3 regions of the Alteromonas sp. ABV2_168 genome follow, and region 1 is predicted to be linked to each of the others. Evidence: predicted binding sites of a transcription regulator. Region 1 holds the regulator's gene; each other region holds the start of a gene.

Region 1 (7,341 bases):
TAATGGCGTGATGCCTTCATTCAAGAAAACCCTTGGTGATGACAAAATTCACGTTGTCGCCGCCTACGTGTACAGCCTGTCTAACTGACCCTGGTTAATTACACTGCTGTCATTCAAAAAGCCCTGTTTTCAGGGCTTTTTTGTGTGAAAATACAAACAGAACTTGATGGAAATCATCATAGTAAGTTTTATTTCCTGTAATCTTGCACCTTCAGATGTGCGCAGTTAAATAAGTGGTGATATGCAGACGCCCTGGTATAAACAATTCTGGCCCTGGTTCCTGATCACGGTACCTGTGCTGACAGTCATTATGAGCGGTTTTCTCATCCATTTTGCCACTTCCGGTGAAGACAGTCTGGTCATTGACGACTATTACAAAGAAGGAAAAGCCATCAATGTGCGTCTGGACAAAGTCGAACGGGCGAAAAAGCTGAATATCACCACCGATCTCACCATTGAAGGAAGCCGCGTCGCGCTGAAGTTTCATTCCGGTATTCCCCAATCCGGTGCCGCACTGAAACTGACCTTTTTCCACGTAACCCTGGAATCACTGGATACCGAATTATTACTTACCCGTGATGCCGGTGGCGTGTACCGCGGCACAACGGATACCGTTTTGTCGGGTAAATGGCGCGTTTCACTCACACCGCTGGATGAAGAATGGAAAATCCAGAATACACTCCAATTACCGGCCTCCGGTATCATTAAGTTTAACCCGTGAGCGACGACTCTTCTTGTTACCACTGTGGCGAGCCTAATATACCCGGTAAGCCGTATACTGCATTTGTACTCGGGCAGGAACGTCATTTTTGCTGTCCGGGCTGTCAGGCCGTGGCTCAGGCCATCACCGGGAACGGACTGGAAGACTATTACCGCTTCCGCACTGAACCGGCCTCTAAAGGTGATGCAGCATTAAGCGAAACACTGGATAAACTGTCTGTCTATGACGAGCCTGCCTTACAGGAAGAGTTCGTCGTTGATAACGGTAATAACAAGCATATTGAGCTAACTCTTGAAGGCATAACCTGTGCGGCCTGCGGCTGGCTGATTGAAAAGCAATTGTCGCGTATCACCGGTGTCAGCCAGATTGCGGTGAATGTAGCACAGCGACGCGCAGTGGTTATATGGCAACCTGAGGCAGTATCGCTCAGCAGCATCATGGCTACGCTACGGCGTATTGGTTACCCGGCGCTGCCGTTTCAACCGGACCAGCATGAAGCTTCATACAAAGCGGAAGATAAGCGCTTTTTGAAAAAACTCGGCCTCGCAGGTCTGATGACCATGCAGGTAATGATGCTGGCGGCGGCCCTGTATTTTGATTTATTCGATGCAATGGATGCACAGACACGGTCTTATTTTCACTGGATAGCGTTGGTTCTGACCACACCGGTGGTGCTGTATTCCGGCAGTACGTTTTACGTTGGCGCGCTTAAGGCTTTGTCGGCCCGGACCGTGAATATGGATGTACCGGTGAGTATTGCAGTGTTGGGTACCTGGCTGTCCGGTCTGTTTGCAACGGTTACCGGTCGCGGCGAAGTGTATTTTGAATCAGTTTGCATGTTTATTTTCCTGCTTTTACTGAGTCGTTTTCTGGAACACCGGAGCAGGCACCGCGCCGCGCAGATCTCAGCGAATATGTTGCAGTATATTCCGGTAACCGCTAATCAGGTGGCTGCGGATAACACCGTAACACAGGTACTGGCGAAATCGCTCAAAACCGGCGATGTTGTTGTGGTCAAAGCCGGAGAGACCATTCCCGTAGACGGTATTGTGACTGACGGTGCCAGTGAAACCGATGAATCGATGCTTACCGGCGAGTTTAATCCGGTGCGTAAACAAACCGGCGATACGGTGTTCGGGGGTACGGTAAACCGTACCGGCGTAATAACGGTAACGGTAACCAGGGCGTTAAAATTTGCGCTGGTAAATCAGATCATCCGTCTGCAATCCACCGCTATGGCTGCGAAGCCCCGGGTCGCTCTTATGGCTGACCGCTTTTCCAGTTATTTTGTCGCCGTAGTACTGATTACGGCTGCATCTTCATGGGCTTACTGGCACTGGCAGGGTAATGATAATGCCTTTTGGATCAGCATCGCGGTACTGGTAGCAACCTGCCCCTGTGCGCTGGGGCTGGCTACGCCATCTGCCCTCACCTGCGCAATGGCAAACCTTAACCGGCATGGCATTTTATTGAAAAGAGCCGATGCACTGGAGCAAATCAACCACGTAGATACCCTGGTGCTGGATAAAACCGGAACGCTGACCGAAGGAAAGTTTGCTCAGATAAACAGCTGGTTTGCTGAACCGGCACGGGAAAATGAAATCCGTGCTTTGATGGGAGCAATAGAGTCCCGTTCAGAACATCCGGTTGCCGCTGCCTTTGTTTCTGATAACAATCAGGGATTAATTCTGAGCCAAGTTGACGTTGTGGCCGGAATGGGCATCAGCGCGCAATGCAATGGCCGCAGTTATAAAGCCGGTTCGGCTTCTTTCACCGGTGTTGATGCCGGCCTGTCGCCCTTTCCCGCTAACGTGTTTCTTACCGAAAACGGTGTGCCCGTTGCCGCCTTTCGTGTAGCAGATAAAATTAAAGCGGATGCCGCAGACAGCCTGAGCAAATTGGCGCAACTGGAGCGGATAATTCTGAGTGGCGATATTCAGCAAAATGTTGACGACATTGCAGCGAATTTACCTGTAGACAAAGCCACAGGCGGGAACAGCCCTGAAGATAAATTAAATGCCGTGACAGCCCTTCAGCGGCAGGGCCGTCATGTCATGATGCTGGGGGATGGTATTAACGACGCGCCGGTGATGGCAGCGGCTGATGTTGGCATTGCAGTGGGTAATGCCACGGATATCGCAAAAAGTGCCGCGGATGTGATTTTATTAAATGATAAGCTGGCTGTACTCGGACACCTTACTCTGATGGCCAGAAGAGTAAAAGCGACAGTCAGGCAGAATATGGGATGGGCCGTAGGCTACAATCTGGTTATCCTGCCGTTTGCAGTGTCCGGCATCCTGACGCCGTGGATGGCGGTGATTGGTATGAGTCTGAGTAGTATTCTGGTAGTAACAAATTCGACGAGACTGTTAAAGTAACGCTATGAGTATAATTTACGTCCTTATTCCCCTTGCTGTGATCATTGTGGCCATTGCCATCGGCGTATTTTTTTGGGCAGTAAAATCTAACCAGTTTGAAGACCTGGATCGCCAGGGCTACAGTATTCTTTTCGATGATGATTTATCTCCTGAAGAAAAAAAACTGGCCGAAGAACGAAAAAAACTCAATGAGTGATCTGTCGTTTTTTTCTGCCTTGCTGGTCGGGCTGGGCGGAGGCGTTCATTGTGTGGGAATGTGCGGCGGCGTATCGCTGGCACTGTCTGCCGCCACGCCGGCAGGCTCATCGCCTTTACCCTATGCGCTTAGCTACAACTTTGGTCGTATATTCAGTTACATACTTGCCGGCGCTGTGACCGGCGGCATCGGGCAGATAGCGAAAGAAGCTGTACCCGTGACCGGCCCCGTACTCGCCGTCATCAGTGGCATTATGCTGATTGCCATGGCCTGCTATCTGGGTAACTGGTGGCGTGGCCTGACCGCTGTTGAAGCCCTCGGCAGTAAACTCTGGCAAAGAATTCAGCCGTTGTCGAAACGGTTTTTACCTTTCAGGTCTCCTACTAGCGCCTTTCCCTATGGTATGATTTGGGGATGGTTGCCCTGTGGACTGGTTTATTCCACCCTGACATGGGCACTGGCTTCAGGGACGGCAATATCCGGTGCTGTAATCATGGCCGGTTTTGGTTTAGGAACGCTACCGGCGTTGCTGGCTGTCCGGGCTGGTGCAGACTGGCTTTCCTCAGGTTTCAGACAACCCGTAGTTCGTCAAATCATTGCTTTGAGTTTGCTGTTGTACGCATTATTGCTGTTGTGGCGGGCTTTAAGTACTATACATTAGAATTATCGCAAACAGCGGAAAGTGAGCATGCAAAAACGTTCGGATTTTTCTATACACTGCCAGAATTGCAGTTTCAGTCATTTGTGTCTGCCCGTGGCCCTCAATAAAACTGAGATTGAGTCACTGGATGACATCATTGAACGCAAAAAGCCTTTGCATAAACACGACACCCTGGTAGAAGCCGGCGATAAATTTACCTCTCTGTACGCTGTGCGGGCAGGTTCATTTAAGTCTTTTGTCACCGATAAAGAAGGTGAAGAGCAAATTATCAGTTTCCACTTCCCGGGCGATATTATCGGTTTTGACGGTTTACGTGACGACACTCACCAGAGTTACACTCAGGCGCTGGAAACTGCCATGGTGTGTGAGCTGCCCTATTCCACCCTTGAAAAAATGTCTGAGCAATTCCCGAAATTGCGCCATCAGATCATGCGTTTTATGAGTGCTGAAATTAAGCAGGATCATGAAATGATGATGCTGCTGAATAAAAGGACGGCAGAAGAACGTCTGATTTATTTTATCGCCCATCTGTCCGGTCGCTTCGAAGAACGGGGTTTTTCTCACCGTCAGTTCAATCTGAGTATGACCCGCAACGAAATCGGTAATTATCTCGGATTAACGGTAGAAACGATCAGCCGCTTGCTGACCCGCTTCCAGAAAGAAGGCATTATCAAAGTAGACGGGAAGCTCATTACTGTTCTGGATTTTGCGGCTATGGATAAAAAGCTGCACTCTATGGACATTCCTACTCTTTGCGTGGATTAATATCCCGTTGAAATATTGATCTGAAACAAGGTCTCTCCTGCTGTAAGTCTTATACTAAAGATGAAGGCAGTATTTATTGTCTGCATCAATAAGGAGAGACGCCATGATCACCTGCAAACGTATTCTCGCCGTCGTTCAGGCCGACAACCCTGAACAACCTGCCCTTTCAAGAGCCATCGAAATTGCCCGTAAAACCGGTGCAGAAGTACACGCACTGCTTGTTGTATACGACTTTTCTTATGACATGACAACAATGCTCACCCGCAGTGAGCGTGAAGCCATGCGTGATGCGGTAACCAAAGACCGCATTGCCTGGGCAGAAAAAAATCTGACCCGCTACGATGATTATGATGTAAAGGTTGCTGTTGAGTGGAGTGATAAACGTTACGAAGCCATTACCCGCTACACCATTAACCGTCAGGTTGACCTGGTCGTTAAAGCTACCCGCAAACACGATGATTTTGCATCAGTGCTCTTTACACCAACAGACTGGCACTTACTAAGAAAATGTCCGGCTCCGGTTTTACTTGTCAAAGCTCATGCCTGGCCTGAACACGGTAATATTGTTGCGGCAGTCAATGTGGGTACAGAAGACAAAGAACATGCACAACTGAATGACAAGTTGACCGGTATCGCAAAGGATTATGCAGAGTTACTGAGCGGTCAGGTACATCTGGTTAATGCCTATCCTTCTGCCCCACTGAATATCGCCATTGAGATCCCCGATTTCAATCCTGAGACGTATCATAACGCTGTGCGCAATCATCATGTTCAGGAAATGGAAAACCACAGCGCTAAATTTGGGATCGGCGTAGCAAATTGCCATGTTGTTGAGGGATTACCTGATATAGCCATTCCGAAAGTGACTGAACAGCTGGATGCAGAACTCGTCGTCATCGGTACCGTGGGACGTACAGGCATATCAGCCGCCTTTTTGGGCAATACTGCAGAGCATGTTATTGATAACCTGAATTGCGATGTGCTGGCGGTTAAACCTGACGGGTTTACGTCTCCGGTTAAGTAAATGCGCGATAACGGAATGCTGCTTGTGTAGCAGCATTCCGTCTGCTTTTGTATAATGGTACTTTTATTTTTCCAGCCAATTCTGAAGTGCCATGAATCAAGTAACATCTACGCCATCTGAGAACGCCAGTCACAGTGCGCAAAGTAAACAAAAATACAACTTTAACAAGTTGCAGAAAAGACTTCGCAGACATGTTGGCAAAGCCATCGAAGACTTCAATATGATTGAAGACGGCGACAAGGTCATGGTGTGCTTATCCGGCGGAAAAGACAGCTATACCTTGCTGGATATCCTGCTATTTTTACGCAAAATTGCACCGGTCAATTTCGATATCGTCGCGGTTAACCTCGACCAGAAGCAGCCCGGCTTTCCGGAGCATGTGTTACCTGAATACCTGAATTCTCTGGGTATTGACTACAAAATTGTAGAAGAAGATACCTATTCCATTGTTAAAGATAAAATCCCTGAAGGGAAAACCACCTGTTCACTGTGTTCAAGATTAAGACGCGGGATCCTGTACCGTACTGCAAAAGAACTCGGCGCAACCAAAATAGCCCTCGGTCATCATCGTGATGATATGTTGGAAACATTGTTTCTGAACATGTTCCATGGCGGAAAGCTAAAAGCCATGCCCCCCAAACTGGTAAGTGATAATGGTGAACACATTGTTATTCGCCCGCTGGCTTATTGCAGTGAGAAAGACATTCAGAAATACGCTGACGCCACTGAGTTCCCGATCATCCCCTGTAATCTTTGCGGTTCTCAGGAGAATCTGCAAAGACAGAATATTAAAATGATGCTGCAGGACTGGAATAAGCGTTTTCCGGGTCGCATTGAGTCTATGTTCCGTGCAATTCAGAACGTTGCCCCATCACACCTCGCTGATGGCAATTTGTATGATTTTAAAGGGATCAAGGCCACAGGCGCACCGGTAGAAGACGGTGATACAGCCTTCGACAAGCCGGATTTTACCAGTGCGGTCAGTGATGATGCACAATCCCCTGTTCAAATTGTTAATCTGACGGAATAAACCATGAAAATCGGACTCGCACTCGGTGCCGGCGCTGCAAGGGGCTGGACACATATTGGCATCATTGAAGCACTTGAACGGCTGGGCGTTAAGATAGATGTGGTTGCGGGTTGCTCGATAGGTGCTTATGTGGGTGCAGCCTATGCAAGTGGTAAGCTTGAGCCCCTCAAAGAGTGGGCTTGCTCGTTAACAGAATGGCAAATCCTGTCTTTAATGGGTGTTGGCATCCGCAAAGGTGGCATTGCCAGCGGACAAAAAGTGTTTACCAAACTGGCGGAAGAATTTTGCGCCCCGTCTTTTGAAGAGATGAATAAACCCTTTGCTGTGGTTGCCACGGATTTATACTCCGGCCGCGAAGTCATGTTCAACCAGGGGCCCGTTGATAATTGTATTCAGGCATCCTGCGCAATTCCTGCCCTGTTCAGTCCGGTTGAATATAATGGCCGGTGGCTGGTGGATGGTGCTGTCGTCAATCCTGTACCTGTAAACCTTTGCCGTCAACTGGGCGCAGATTTTGTGATTGCGGTGAATCTCAACGCTGATTTCAAGCCTCAGCGCCTGGAAAG
Region 2 (7,341 bases), on a different contig from region 1:
ATGCCATATTCTCTGTGCGGACGACTTTGCCTGCTCTTCCCGCGCGTCCCGTTCTTCGACACGAAGAAACAGTTCGGGAGGTGGCTGCTCATCACCGGCTACAGGCAACACATAATACAAGGTGTCCTGACCCTGCAACCGGGCTTCTGCACTCTGGAGTTTTTGTTGCTGATGATTAGCGAGCAGTGACTTAACATGATCGAGCAAATGGGTTCTGCTGTCGATTTGCGCCATATCGCCGGCAGTTTTTGATGGCGGACTACCCCCGCCGGCGGAAGCACCACTTCTGACTATTACCGATTCAGCTTTATCCAGCGCTTTTGCAAGGTCGGGCTGATTTCGAACAGCACGGCCTGCAAAACTGATTTGTAATAGTGTGATAAGGGCATTCACGAAACCGGATTGTGATGGCGGATTAAGAATATTCGTTGGCGTTGTCACCAGGGCGGGTGTCTGTAACAGCTGTTTAATCGACTGCGCCGTATCCTGAGACGGAATGCCAGTCTCTGTTTGAACGGTAACGGCATGTTGAATATTGTCAGTTCCCGCGGCAGTTTTTATAACAGGAAGTGAAGCGGCTATCTGAGCGGATAAAGCACTCATTAAATCCCTTGTACCGGCAGCCGTTCCCGGAGACGCTTTGGTAAGGATAGAAACCAGTTTAGTCAGTGCTTCTGATGTAGAACCTGTTTCTGCGAGAAGTTGCCGTGAAAGCTGACGGATATTTTCACTGACGCGGCTAAGCTGTTCGGGCGGCAGGTTCAGCGGCCCTGCAGAAAGGACATCTTTTATATTATTAGATGTCGCACCTGATATTTGCTGACCGGCTACCGGAGCCGCCAGATCCGGTGGCGGTTGGATATGCAATACCGGCAACCCTTTCCGGCTTGCAATGTCTGCCAGTTTAAGCGGGACCGGCGGAAGAGCCTGCAGAGTATTGCTTGCAGATGTCGCTAAAGCAGGTGGCAAATTGACCATAGCAAGGGGGCGTGTTTGGGTGCCCGTCGCTGATAGTTGCGTTCCGCGCATGCTGACATTCAGGGTTTGAAATGTTTCTCTTCCCATACTGCCTGATGGTCCATCGGGTAAATGCAATGAACGTTGCAGAGCCCCCTGCAATTTCCCCTCAATGCTGAGCCCTTCACTGACCAGCGCTTTTGCCAGAGCCAGTTTTACTACCGGCGCCGGTGCCGGTGCATTCACACTTTGAGCAGGCTGGACAGAGCCTTTCCCTTGTGGCGTTAAGGTAATTTGCCATCCTGACTGCCTGTTGTCAGTTGAAGGCGTTATTTTTAACGAAAATTTATCGCCGGCCTCAGTGGCACCGTGTTGGGTTGCCGGTAAATCCAGTTTAATCACTGGTGCGCCGGGTAACTGTAACCTGAGTGTCAGTTGTTTGGGGGACGCCTGCTCAACTATGGCACCCAGAGATAAGGCCGGATTATTTTTGACAAGGCTGAGTTGCTGCGACTGTGCCAGCCCTTCTGCCAGTGCTGTAACCAGTCTTTGTGTGTCAGCCTGTGTCAGCACTGCACTGTGCTTCACAGGCAGAAGTTCAAATAACGTCATCTGACTGACTGATGTTCTGGCCAGGGAAACCTGCGGCTGAGATGTGCTGAGACCGGGATCTTTTACGACAAGTCCCTCCTGAGGGAGGGCGTTCCCGGTTAACTGAATAAGCGGACCGGGTAAACGGGTTATGGCTACTGCAGGCAGCTGCTGCAAGGTGTCTGAACGCAATGCTCCTGCGTCGGCATTAACCGGTGCGGCAGTGGCATTCGCCGAAAACAGTTGAGCAATCTGCAAGTTCATGTCAGATTTATCGGCAACTAATTGAAAAATTCAAGCATTTTGTGCATTTCACTGTTGTCAATGGTCCTTCAGTTTGAACTAAGTCATAAAAAAGTTTAATACGCCAATGGGCGTGATGTGTTCCGTTTTGCCTATGCTAGAATGCCAGACCGGAATATACAAAGATATGTTAAAGAGGATAGCGGTTTGTCGGGACTGGTTGCCAGCAAACTAACGTGCATTAAACGGGACAGAGTACTGTTCGAAGATCTGTCTTTTCAGCTCCTGCCAGGGCAGCTGATTTATTTGCGTGGGCCTAACGGTGCCGGGAAAACCAGTTTGTTGCGTATCCTCAGTGGATTAAGTCAGCCTCAAAGCGGCTCCCTTCTCTGGCAGGGGAAACCATTGGGCGAAGACTGGTTCACCAGCCTCATCTATATAGGACACAAAGCCGGCATAAACGGCATCTTGTCGCCTTTCGAAAACCTTCAATTCTGGTGTGCGCAGCATAAAGTCAGCTTTAACGAAGACAATCTTTATGACGTGCTGGCTCTGGTGGGGCTGGTGGGTATGGAAGATGTACCCTGCCGCACACTGTCTGCAGGGCAACTTCGCCGTGCCGCTTTGGCAAGATTATGGTTGAAGCAGGCAGACGTGTGGATCCTCGATGAGCCTTTTACCGCACTGGATACCCGTGGCGTTGCCCAACTGGAAGATAAAATGTGTGAACATGTAAGCACTGGCGGTGCTGTGTTGACTACCTCACACCAGACACTGAGCCATCGTGCGGGCGGGTATCAGACATTTGATTTGGAGTACCGGTTTTGAGCGGCCTGTATCAGGGGGTTTTTAAACGGGACCTGGCACTGGCATTTCGTCAGAAGGCCGAGCTGGTACAGCCGCTTATGTTCTTATTAATGGTAGTGACATTGTTTCCGCTGGGAATAGGACCCGGCCCTGAAACCCTGCAACGGATAGGACCGGGCGTTATCTGGATAGCCGCAATATTGTCCTCATTGCTCGGGATGGAGCGGTTATTCCGGGACGATTTCGCAGATGGTTCACTGGAACAGTTACAATTATCCGGACAGCCCTACTATGCCGTCGCCGCCCTAAAGGTACTTTGCCACTGGCTGGTGACTTTCATTCCGCTTTTGCTGTTGTCACCTCTGCTTGCGCTGTTTCTCAATCTCACTGTTGACATGTACATAGCGCTGGTACTCACCCTGGTGTTAGGAACACCGCTTTTGTCACTGGTGGGGGCAATCGGCACGGGATTAACAGTAGGGCTTCAGCGTGGTGGCGTACTCCTGGCGCTGCTTTTGATCCCGGTTTTCATTCCATTATTGATATTTGCTACCTCGGCAGTGGATGCAGCTGCGCTACAATTACCCTACAGGGCGCAAATTGCTATTATTGGCGCGATGTTGTTGCTGGCAATGGCATTAGCTCCGGCTGCCATTGCCTACTCTTTAAAAGTGAGTCAGAACTGATGTGGAAGTGGTTACATCCCTACGCAAAGCCTGAGCGGGCTTACCAGCTTTGTAATACGCTGCTCCCCTGGTTTTCAGTGGCTGCAGTAATCAGCTTGTTGTGCGGTACAGTATGGGGGCTTTTATTTGCGCCTCAGGATTATCAGCAAGGTGACTCCTTCAGGATTATCTACATCCATGTGCCATCTGCCATGTTGTCAATGAGTACCTATGTCGCCATGGCCGTAGCTGCGCTGGTGGGAATGGTCTGGCAATGGCGGACCGCGTACATGGCCATGATTGCCATGGCGCCTGTGGGTGCTGCAATGACATTCATTGCTTTGCTTACCGGTGCGGCATGGGGGAAACCTATGTGGGGCGCATGGTGGGTGTGGGATGCCCGGCTCACATCAGAACTTATTTTGCTGTTTTTGTATTTTGGCGTCATTGCCTTATATACCGCGTTTGAAGATAAACAGCAGGCGGGTAAAGCGGCAGGTGTTATGGCGCTGGTGGGGGTTGTGAACATCCCGGTGATCCACTATTCAGTAGAATGGTGGAATACATTGCATCAGGGTTCCACCATCACCAAATTCGACAAGCCGTCTATTGCACCGGAAATGTTGTGGCCACTGCTGATTAATCTTGCAGGCTTTGCGCTGTTTATCGCCGCTGTTACGACCATGCGTATGAAAACTGAAATTCTGCGGCGGGAAATGCACCGGCCCTGGGTGCGGGATATCACCGGTTTGCGGGAGACATCTGATGCAATTTAACAGTTGGGCAGAATTTTGGGCTATGGGTGGTTACGGATTTTACGTCTGGCTGTCCTTTGGCATTGCCGCGCTGGTGATGACCGGCATTATTTGTCAAAGCTGGCTGGCGCATAAGCAACTCATCCGCCACATTGCTGCTGAGCAAAAACGTAAAGGGCGCATCCGTAAGGCTGCGCAAGCCGCTCAGGCCTCTTCCCCTAATTCTGACAGGAGCGTTTAGTATGAATCCGCGCAGAAAACAAAGGTTATTAGTTGTTACTCTGGTTGGCGCGCTGGTTACCGGTGCTGTGGGCCTGATGCTGTTCGCATTGACCGACAGCATCGATTTGTTTTACACGCCATCTCAAATTGTCGATGGCCGTGAAGGCGTGAAGCCACAGGTTGGCCAGCGACTGAAAATAGGCGGAATGGTTGTGCCCGGCACTGTCAACCGTGACAAAGAAAGTCTCGCGGTATCCTTCGACCTTGTCGATACAGGGCCCGCAGTAACGGTGCGTTTCAAAGGCATTCTGCCGGACCTTTTCCGCGAAGGGCAGGGAATTGTGGCTACCGGTACACTGGTGGCAGACCGTGTCATTGAAGCGCAGGAAGTGCTGGCAAAACACGACGAAGATTATATGCCGCCGGAACTGGCTGAACAGATGAAAGGCATTAAACACGTGAAGCCGGCAAATACCGGAGCCGGACAATGATCCCTGAACTGGGTAATATTTCACTGACACTGGCACTGGTATGCGCGATTTTACTGGCTGTGTATCCGCTGTGGGGCGCACAGACAAAGCATACTTTTTTGATGGGCACCGCCAAGCCGCTGGCCTCAGGCATGTTCCTGTTTACATTGCTGGCGTTTGTTGCGCTGGTGTGGGCCTTCGTCACCGATGATTTCAGTGTCGCTTACGTAGCGCAACATTCTAACAGCAGACTGCCGGACTATTACAAAGTGACAGCCGTGTGGGGCGGACATGAAGGTTCGTTCCTGCTGTGGGTACTGATGTTATCTGTCTGGACCATGGCTGTAGCAATATTTTGCAAAGGCATTCCGGATGAAATGGTATCCCGTGTTTTGTCGGTGTTGGGCGCTGTGGGGATCGGTTTCTACCTGTTTATGCTGCTCACTTCAAACCCTTTTGACAGCATGTTGCCTTTCTTTCCCGTGGACGGGCGGGACTTAAATCCTCTTTTGCAGGATTTCGGCATGATTATTCATCCCCCCATGCTGTATATGGGATACGTGGGTTTCTCTGTTTCCTTTGCCTTTGCCATTTCCGCACTGATTTCCGGTCAGCTGGATTCAACCTGGGCACGTTGGTCACGCCCCTGGGTGATTGCTGCATGGTCGTTCCTCACCGTGGGGATCGCGCTGGGAAGCTGGTGGGCCTATTATGAGCTCGGCTGGGGCGGATGGTGGTTCTGGGATCCTGTTGAGAATGCGTCCTTCATGCCATGGCTGGTTGGTACGGCGCTGATGCATTCTCTGGCTGTGACAGAAAAGCGTAAGGTGTTTAAATCCTGGACTGTTCTGTTAGCCATCGCAGCGTTTTCATTAAGCCTGCTAGGCACTTTCCTGGTGCGCTCCGGCGTCATTGTATCTGTACACTCCTTTGCCAGTGACCCGTCAAGAGGACTTTTTATACTCGGTATTCTGGTAGTGCTGTCCGGAACCGGTTTATTGCTATATGCGCTGAGAGCATCACAGCTGAAATCACCAGGCCGTTATGGCCTGTTTTCCCGTGAAGTCCTGCTGATGGGGAACAATGTATTTTTGTGTGCAGCAACACTGGTGGTGCTTCTGGGCACGCTGCTACCTCTGGTTCATAAAGAGCTTGGCCTGGGTTCTATATCCATCGGTGCACCGTTCTTTAATCAGATGTTTACTGTCCTGATAGTACCTTTCGTGTTCTTTCTTGGCCTCGGCCCGCTGACAAGATGGAAGCACCAGGCGCCGGGTGCATTGCAAAAGCAAATTTCCATTGCCGCCGGGCTGAGTATCAGCGCCGGGTTACTGATTAATTTTACCTACGACTCTCCCACCTATATGGCTGCTCTCGGCCTGGTACTGGCTGCGTGGATCCTGGTGACCTCGGTGCTGGAAGTCATGCAGCGCACTGATGCAATGCCGCAGGACAGCTTGTGGCGGAAATTACGAAAGCTCACACCCAGCCACTGGGGCATGGTTCTTGGGCACCTTGGTTTTGCTGTCACGATTATTGGTATCACCCTTGTGTCAAATTACGCGCTGGAGCGTGATATCCGTATGGCCCCCGGAGAGACCGCAGAACTCGGCGGTTACACGTTCAAATTCAGTGAAGTGAAACCGTTTCAGGGCCCTAATTATACCGCTGATATCGGCGTTTTTGATGTGTATGTTGATGGTGAAAAACTGGTCCACCTGGAACCGGAAAAACGCATGTATACCGTGCAGAGAATGCCGATGACGGAAGCGGGCATTCACTCCACCGTCTTCCGTGACCTTTTCATTGCTATGGGCGAACCTCTTGATGACGGTGCCTGGGCGGTGCGGGTGTACATTAAACCCTTTGTCACATGGATCTGGGCCGGAGCAGTTATTATGGCGCTGGGTGGGATCTGCTCTGTTTCAGACCGCCGCTACCGGATGGCGAGGCTGGCAAAAGTGAAAAAAATCTTTCGTGCTTCAACATCCCCTATGGCAGGAGAGCAGGGATGAAAAAAACAGGTTTATTTGTTATTCCGCTGGTGATTTTTCTGGCTCTGGTGGTGTTTCTTTTTCAGGGACTGTTTTCCGATCCCAGAGCACTGGACTCACAAGTGCAGGATAAGGTGGTGCCGGACTTCTCGTTGCCCGATCTGATGCAGCCTGATGTTGTTTACACTCCCGACGTTTTTAAAGGCAAGGTCACGATTCTGAACGTGTGGGGCGTATGGTGTGTTACCTGTGCCGTTGAAATGCCTTATCTCACGGAACTACGTAATGAGCAGCAGGTCAACTTTGTCGGTTTGTATTTTGATCAGGATCTGGACCCTGACTTCGGCACGAAAACACTGAGCCGGGTGCAGCAGGAAGTCACGTCAATGCTAAGCCGCTACGGCAATCCGTATCAGTACAATATCTTTGATGTTTACCGTGACACCTCGCTGGATTTAGGTGTGACCGGTGCTCCGGAGCACTTCCTGATAGACAGCCGCGGTATTGTCAGAATGCATCACATCGGTGATATCAATCCCAGAGTCTGGGAAACCAAAGTCGGGCCCTTGTACCGTAAGCTCCTGACTGAGCAGGAAGCGCAGCAAGCCGGAGGAGCCCGATGAATAGCATACGGATA
Region 3 (7,341 bases), on a different contig from region 1:
AGGATTCAGGGCACTGAAGAAAGCTGCGGGATAACGGGTTAGTTTTGTACCAGCGCGCTGGCCATCTCTTCGTTGAACCATTCTTTTATCATGGCTTTCTCGTAACCCAGGTGCGTATTTTGGGTGAAGGTACGGGGGTTATCTAAAAATCCCATATCCTTTAAGTCAACATCTGCACTCTTAACGACTTTGCCCGCTTCGTTAGTGAGGGTGTAGCTGAATTTAATACGCGGAATGTCCACCCGTTTCACAATGCGAACATCGGTGCCGGTAGCATTGCCAAAAACAAAGCTGCTTGGCCACACCTGGCCGGCAAGATCCAGATTTGTCACCGTGATCGCAAGCTTGTCTTTTTCAGGCAGCTTCTCTGCCAGTTTGGCGAAGTATTCGTCCAGCGCTTTAAATGTGCGCTCACGGAACTTCACCCGGCTTTCATTAGCAGGACGTACATCAGTGTACTTCTCCGGCTTTTCCCAGGTAATTTCTGTGGTGGCAGACCATGCCTGTACAGACAGCAGTAAACTGCCGGCGGTCAGAGAAACCAGTGCAGTTCTAATCAATGTGTTCATGCTTTGCATCTCCCCGATAATTTCGGCCGCGTTGCCCGCGGGCGGCGAAAACATTCTCCGGTTATCCGGTGCCTGCTTTGAGTGGATTTACCGCGCCTCTCATGCGAAATCCCGCACGGAGACAATAAGCAGACACTTTGTTAGAGCAGTGATTAAGCAGATTGTTCCGCTAAATCACCATTATTAAAGCATGAAAAGATGAATGGAAGCTGAACCGCGTTCAGTAGTCCATCGCCAGCAGGCCGGTGGTCTCTATTGAGTGGCAAAACTGCGCCAGTTGCGCACCGTGGATATAAGGATTGATGTTGTCTGTACCGCAGAATTTCTTATGGAAGATTTGCACACTGTGGCGGCTTGCCATGATGCCGTCCACGTATTCCTGCTGGAAGGGACGAAGCTGGTCCCGTTGTGCTGCACTGATGGTGTGAAGCTCAGCAAGTTCATTTCTGTCCTGCCAGGTAGCCACATAGGCATACCACTGGCCGACCACATCCTGTGCATCTTTGAACATGTACTGGACGAAGGGTAACCGAAGCACAAAGACCAGTACTACAATCTCTGAAACTACCACAAAACTACGCCACATCTGCTTTACTTTTTCCTGTTGTTTTCTGACTACCCCGGCCCGTTCCCCGCCCGGTAATAAATCATTGGTGACAATTAGCCCTGTAGATAATTTAACCGCTTAACGTCAAGTGCAACAGATTTGTTTTCATACTTATTTATGAGGTTTTATAAGCCTGAGTAGTATGCACAGAAGGGGTTTATTTGATCTATATTAAGTGTGGCAGACATACACTTGTTATACTGCCCGCAGTACACTACACACCTGTGCCAGTTAAGGTTGCCTAATGAGCGAACAAATTCAGGTTAAACAAGTATCCACGGTAAAAGTACACCAGCCCGCCGGCGGCGTAAGTCATAAACGGCAGTCTGCACGCAGTCAGATTTATGTGCGCGCGGTGAAGGGCCCCATCGAAACGTTCCGCCGTTTGTTCGGTTTTATCTTTCTGGGTTTGTTCGCCGTGATCCCCTGGATCCGCTATGACGGCCATCAGGCCATTCTTCTCGATATCATGGAGCAGCGGTTTACCATCTTCGGCCTGACTCTGTGGCCTCAGGACCTTACCCTGCTTGCTTACATATTTATCGTCGGTGCTTTCGCCCTGTTTTTTGTGACCACATTTGCAGGCCGTGTGTGGTGTGGTTTTATGTGCCCGCAAACGACCTGGGTCTACATGTATATCTGGTGCGAAGAGAAAATTGAAGGTCCCCGAAATAAGCGTATCAAGCTGGATGAAAGGGCCATGGACTTCGACAAGTTCTGGCGCAAAACACTCAAGCACAGCGCCTGGATTGCCATTGCCCTGCTGACTTCACTGACGTTTGTGGGATACTTCACGCCAATCGGACAGTTGTTTATCGATTTTTTCACCTTCAATGCCGGCTTCTGGTCAGTATTTTCCATTCTGTTTTTTACCTTCTGCACCTACGGTAATGCCGGATGGATGCGTGAAATCATGTGCACCCACATGTGTCCGTATGCCCGTTTCCAGTCTGCCATGTTTGATAAAGACACTTTCACCGTGTCATACAATTACAACCGTGGTGAAAAACGCGGACCCCGCCCCCGTAAACTCAGTCATGAAGATCTGGCGACAAAACAGCTGGGAGACTGCATCGACTGTAACTTGTGTGTGCAGGTGTGTCCCACCGGTATCGACATCCGTAATGGTCTGCAATACGAATGCATTAACTGCGGCGCCTGCGTGGATGCCTGCAATGGCGTTATGGAAAAAATGAATTATCCGAAGGGGCTGATCAGCTTTACCTCTGAGGAAAGGCTGACCGGCGGAACCACCCATATCGTCAGACCCAAACTGATAGGCTACCTGATTGTCCTGCTGCTGATGATCGGGTTACTGATTGCCGACATTGCCACCCGCACGCCGCTGGAAGTGGATTTAATCCGCGACCGTAATTCTTTGTACAGGGAAAACGGTAAAGGCAACGTGGAAAACGTCTACACCATTAAGATTCTGAATAAATCTCAGGACACCCACACCTATACCATTCAGGTTGAAGGCCTGCCCGATTACAACATTTTGGGTGACACAACCGTGACTGTGGGTGGCGGAGAAGTCTTCAGTATGCCAATATCTCTGGAAACCTCTCCGAAGAACCTCAGCGAGGCGGTAACGGAAATATCATTCCGTGTCCGTACTCAGGACGCTGAGGGCAATGTTGTGGAAGTCAATGAACCAACAAAATTCCTCTACCGGTGAAACTCCTCAGGGTGATTTCGCCTTTTCCGGGCTCAGCCCGGATACTGTTTTAGACGCGCTGGAAACCTGCGGCATTTATCCTGAGTCCGGTTTACTGGCGCTGAACAGTTACGAAAACCGCGTATATCAGTTTAAAGCCGAAGACGGTCAGCGCCTGGTGGTCAAATTTTACCGTCCCGGTCGCTGGACAGATGAACAGATCCTCGAAGAACATGCCTTTGCTCTGGAGCTGGCCAGTGCCGATATTCCTCTGGTGGCCCCGCTTGCCATTGAAGGCAAAACTATGCAGCATGCTTGCGGATTCCGCTTTGCGGTATTTCCGTCGGTAGGCGGCAGACAGTTTGAAGTCGACAACCTTGATCAGATTGAATGGATGGGCCGCTTCATAGGCCGTATTCACCGTGTGGCTCAGGCCAAACCTTTTGTTCACCGGCCAGAACTGAATACTCAGAGCTTTCTGGATGCACCAAGAGACGTGCTTACCCGCAGCCGCTTGCTGCCGTCACATCTGGAAACCGCTTTTTTCGCTATTCTCGATCCGCTGATCAAAGAAACCCGCCAGCGCTACCATAATTCAACCCTTATCCGCTTACATGGCGATTGTCACCCCGGCAATATTTTGTGGCGAGATGGTCCCATGTTTGTCGACCTGGACGACTGCCGCAGCGGTCCGGCCATTCAGGATTTGTGGATGATGCTTTGCGGTGACAGGCAGCAACAGATGTTGCAACTTGATGTGCTGGTGGAAGCCTATGAAGAATTCCATTCATTCGATAACAGCCAGCTTACCCTGATAGAACCTCTGCGGGCGATGCGTATGGTGCACTATATGGCATGGCTGTCACAGCGATGGGAAGATCCCGCTTTCCCCCGTGCATTCCCCTGGTTTGCCGAAGACAAATACTGGGAAGGACAAATTCTGGCACTGAAGGAACAGCTGGCAGCCCTGCATGAACCGCCGTTAAAACTGGGTTACTAGCCCTGAGATGTGAGCGACTTGTCGCGTACGCTACCCGGACGGGAATTGCTGTGGTACTCTTTTTTTGTATTTTGGTTTTACGGATTGTTAAACAATGAAAAAAATAGGTTTATTTCTGCTGGCGGCACTGATGATCCCGTTGCAGGCCTGTGCAGATGACGTTAAATGGAAAGAAGGTACGCACTATAAAGTACTGGATGAGCCGGCGACAGCCAAACCGGAAGTGTATGAATTCCATTCATTCTGGTGTGGTCACTGCTACCGCTTCGAGCCGGTTGTAGCTGAAATTAAGAAAGATCTGCCTGCCGGCACCAAGTTCACAAAAATTCACGTAAACTTTATGCCCGGTGCCTCAGAAGAAGCACAGAACGATGCTACCCGAGCCATGATGATTGGCCGTGCAATGAAAGAAGAAGACAAGCTGAACGGCGCAATCTTCAAATACATTCATGAGCAACGTGCCCCGGTGACAAATCTGGCTGATCTGAAAAACCTCTTCGTAGTTAACGATGTTGATCCGGCTGAGTTCGATAAGCTGGCTGCCAGCTTCGGCGTAAACAACATGGTGAAAAAGAACATCAAGTTGCAGGATCAATACCGCGCCTATGTTCGTGGTACGCCATCTTTCATCGTGAATGGCCGTTATCAGGCAACGTTCACCCAGGGCATGACCATGGATGACGTGAAAGACCTGATCGTGTGGTTGTCTACACAGTAAGCTTTTTACAAATCACTTAAAACGCGCCGAACGGCGCGTTTTTTCTTTGCTACACAGGAACCCTTTTATGACAGATATTCAGGCTCAGGCCACTTTTATCCGTGAGCTCGATAATCTCAAAGCCGTGAAACGTCAGGTCCGCCTGCCCTGCGATGGTGACCGACAGGAGAACAGCGCCGAACACAGCTGGCACGTGGCGTTAATGGCATCGGTGCTGGCACCGTACGCAGAACAAAACGAGAATATTCACCGTGTCATACAGATGATTCTTATCCACGATCTGGTTGAAATCGATGCCGGCGATATGTTCGCTTTTGCTGAAGCGGCCGATCATGCTGAGCAGGAAGAAAAAGAATTTGCCGCCGCAGAGCGCATCTTCGGATTACTTCCCAAGGGCCAGGGCGAAACCTTGCTGGCGTTGTGGCACGAGTTTGAAGCTGCAGAAACACCCGACGCTAAATTTGCCAAAGCCATGGACAGAGTATTACCGGTGTTTCAGAACATGGCAGCAGAAGGCGGAAGCTGGGTGCGTCACGGGGTAGCGAAAGAGAAAATTCTTGCCCGCAACGCCCACTTACAACAAGCCGCCCCGGGCTTATGGCGCTATGTGAACGAACAGCTTGATGTGGCCGTTGAGAAGGGATGGCTGAAAAGCGGTGACAAGGCTTAGCCTGTTTGAGCTGAGGGATGTCTGCAAATCGCTCTCACACGATGAGACAAGCACTGTACTTTTCTCTTTACCTTTTTGTCTTCAGGTAAAAGCTCCAGTTTTATTTGGAACAACAAGAGGGTCGTTTTATGATGGAAGTATAGATACTCGTATGCTGTGCTGGATCCTTGTTAAATTTCTCTGCTGTCATTAAATGTTGTCTGCTGCTTCCACTGTGGTTATTGCTCTGGAGGCTGTCTGTATTTCTGGAGTATGCACCCCACGCGAGTCTCTGGTTTCCTCCTGCAGGACTTACCTTTGCAGCTTTCTTACTCATGGGAAGCAGATCTGCAACGCTTGCTGTATGGCTTGCCTGCATGCTCTCTACATTCTGGGAAAACAGCTTATTTAATACGGCCAGGGATACCGCTGAACTGTTAGCTTCCGGCAGTATCTTCGCTACCCTGCACACGTTCCTGTATGGTGGAGGCGCGTTACTGCTTAAGCGCCAGATGGCGCTTTCAGCGTCTTTTAACTTAGTCACTCTTGTGACCAGATTTTTGCTGATTGCCGCTGTCAGCAGTCTGATTCTGGCGGCAAGCGGGTTGGCTCTGATTTATTCTTACGATGGCGTTGACAGCCTGATTGCCTGGTGGATTGGGGATATGACGGGTGTTGTAGTTATGACCCCGATATTTGCCGGTATAGTCACCCGTTTATTTCCACGTTACTCATTCATGCCGGAAATTAATTTTTATGATCGCCCGAAAGCCCTTTCGACGTTTATCTGGAAACTGGTACTGACAGGTCTGCTATTAAGCATAATTTTAGTCACGGCAGAATGGCTTAACTCAGAGGAGATAGCATGCTTCATTTTCTTTCTCGCTATTCCTGTCACCTGGATTGTATTTACTGAGACGCCATTCAGAGCCAGTATCAGCCTGGCTGCAGTGAGTGTTTTGACTGCGGCAATAGTGGCGGTTATTGGTGTAGACACGCAGGCCTATATTTACCAGTTCGGCATCAATGTCATCGCCTGTAGTGCTTACTTTACTATGTGCGTCCCTGCACTGGCAGCGGACAACCGGGCACTGTTTGAAAAAGTACATATAGATTATCTGACGCAGGCCTTAAACCGTGAACACTTCACGGCTCTGGCTGAACAGCAGCTGAAATACGCAGCCCGTTACGACAAGCCGGTCAGCCTGATTGTTTTTGATGTGGACAAGTTCAAAGTGATTAACGACACCTACGGGCACTCTGTGGGTGACAATGTACTCAGAGAGATTGCTATTTGTGTGCGTCAAAAATTACGCAAAAGTGATGTGTTCGGGCGGTTTGGCGGAGACGAATTTGTTTTACTTTTACCCCGGACAAATGTACACAGGGCCAGACAGGTTGCCGCTACGTTAAGAGAAAACATCTCACAACTTTCGTTTGCTGGTTTTGAGTTTACTGCCACTTGTAGTTTCGGTGTCGCTGAAGCAACTACAGGTGCTCCATTTGAGCAGGCATTTGATGAGGCTGACAGAGCACTTTACGATGCAAAAAAAGCCGGCCGGAATCGCATTAGGTAATATGCACTTTGAAAGGAATCTTAAGATGTTAATCTACAAAATGGAGATAAGTTCTGTCACTAATCTACTAAAGCAATTTTAACATCTATCTTTTCATATCCGGTTAACTGCGCGATGCCAGAATCGATTTTGCCGAGTTTAACTAAACCTTTTGCGAAGCTGCCATTTTTATAAAATAGAGCAAGATTACCCCATGGTGCGTAGTAGGCAATATCACCCTTCATAGCAGCGTAACCAGGCGAGGTTGATGACGTATCCAGCTTTTCCGTGAGGTAAGCAATCTTTTCTGTTGTGGCAAAATCTTCCAGAGAAAGCGTTAAAGGAAGAAGCTCACAAAACTGTCGCGCTACGACTGTATTTTCAAGGGTTGCGTCCAATTCTGATTTGCCGAAAATCAGCTTTATTCGTAACATAATAATTCTACTCTGAGTCGGAGTTATGAGTTCAAGTAGTTATTGTCTATCCTGAATTTAAAAATAAACAGTAGTAATTCTGTGGAATTTTTGCCTGATACTCCGGGATGTTTACCGTTCATTAGTATTCCTTACCAGATCCCCTCTACAC

What was found. Region 1 encodes FNR, which switches genes on or off when oxygen is low (the NO sensors DNR and NnrR bind a similar motif). Its sites were predicted from a motif close to TTGATCTAGATCAA; they were not measured.
Region 2: the regulator FNR is predicted to act here: its motif matches at 1,886-1,899, upstream of ccmA (cytochrome c biogenesis heme-transporting ATPase CcmA).
Region 3: the regulator FNR is predicted to act here: its motif matches at 1,338-1,351, upstream of ccoG (cytochrome c oxidase accessory protein CcoG).

What each region holds. Positions count from the first base shown of each region.
Region 1 covers NZ_JBSWYQ010000014.1:13,053-20,393, reverse strand. Annotated here, with positions in the region: gene ccoP (cytochrome-c oxidase, cbb3-type subunit III) at 1-88, shown strand, start outside; gene ACXAH4_RS18270 (FixH family protein) at 242-721, shown strand; gene ACXAH4_RS18265 (heavy metal translocating P-type ATPase) at 718-3,099, shown strand; gene ccoS (cbb3-type cytochrome oxidase assembly protein CcoS) at 3,104-3,295, shown strand; gene ACXAH4_RS18255 (sulfite exporter TauE/SafE family protein) at 3,288-3,956, shown strand; gene fnr (fumarate/nitrate reduction transcriptional regulator Fnr) at 3,978-4,721, shown strand; gene uspE (universal stress protein UspE) at 4,825-5,745, shown strand; gene ttcA (tRNA 2-thiocytidine(32) synthetase TtcA) at 5,837-6,775, shown strand; gene rssA (patatin-like phospholipase RssA) at 6,779-7,341, shown strand, end outside.
Region 2 covers NZ_JBSWYQ010000011.1:127,445-134,785, forward strand. Annotated here, with positions in the region: gene ACXAH4_RS16355 (hypothetical protein) at 1-1,812, opposite strand, end outside; gene ccmA (cytochrome c biogenesis heme-transporting ATPase CcmA) at 1,954-2,619, shown strand; gene ccmB (heme exporter protein CcmB) at 2,616-3,284, shown strand; gene ACXAH4_RS16370 (heme ABC transporter permease) at 3,284-4,039, shown strand; gene ccmD (heme exporter protein CcmD) at 4,029-4,259, shown strand; gene ccmE (cytochrome c maturation protein CcmE) at 4,261-4,731, shown strand; gene ACXAH4_RS16385 (heme lyase CcmF/NrfE family subunit) at 4,728-6,725, shown strand; gene ACXAH4_RS16390 (redoxin family protein) at 6,722-7,327, shown strand; gene ACXAH4_RS16395 (cytochrome c-type biogenesis protein) at 7,324-7,341, shown strand, end outside.
Region 3 covers NZ_JBSWYQ010000003.1:217,375-224,715, reverse strand. Annotated here, with positions in the region: gene ACXAH4_RS06560 (DUF3016 domain-containing protein) at 39-569, opposite strand; gene ACXAH4_RS06555 (hypothetical protein) at 790-1,155, opposite strand; gene ccoG (cytochrome c oxidase accessory protein CcoG) at 1,421-2,854, shown strand; gene ACXAH4_RS06545 (serine/threonine protein kinase) at 2,826-3,833, shown strand; gene ACXAH4_RS06540 (thiol:disulfide interchange protein DsbA/DsbL) at 3,928-4,551, shown strand; gene ACXAH4_RS06535 (HD domain-containing protein) at 4,619-5,221, shown strand; gene ACXAH4_RS06530 (sensor domain-containing diguanylate cyclase) at 5,389-6,777, shown strand; gene ACXAH4_RS06525 (cyclophilin-like fold protein) at 6,837-7,190, opposite strand.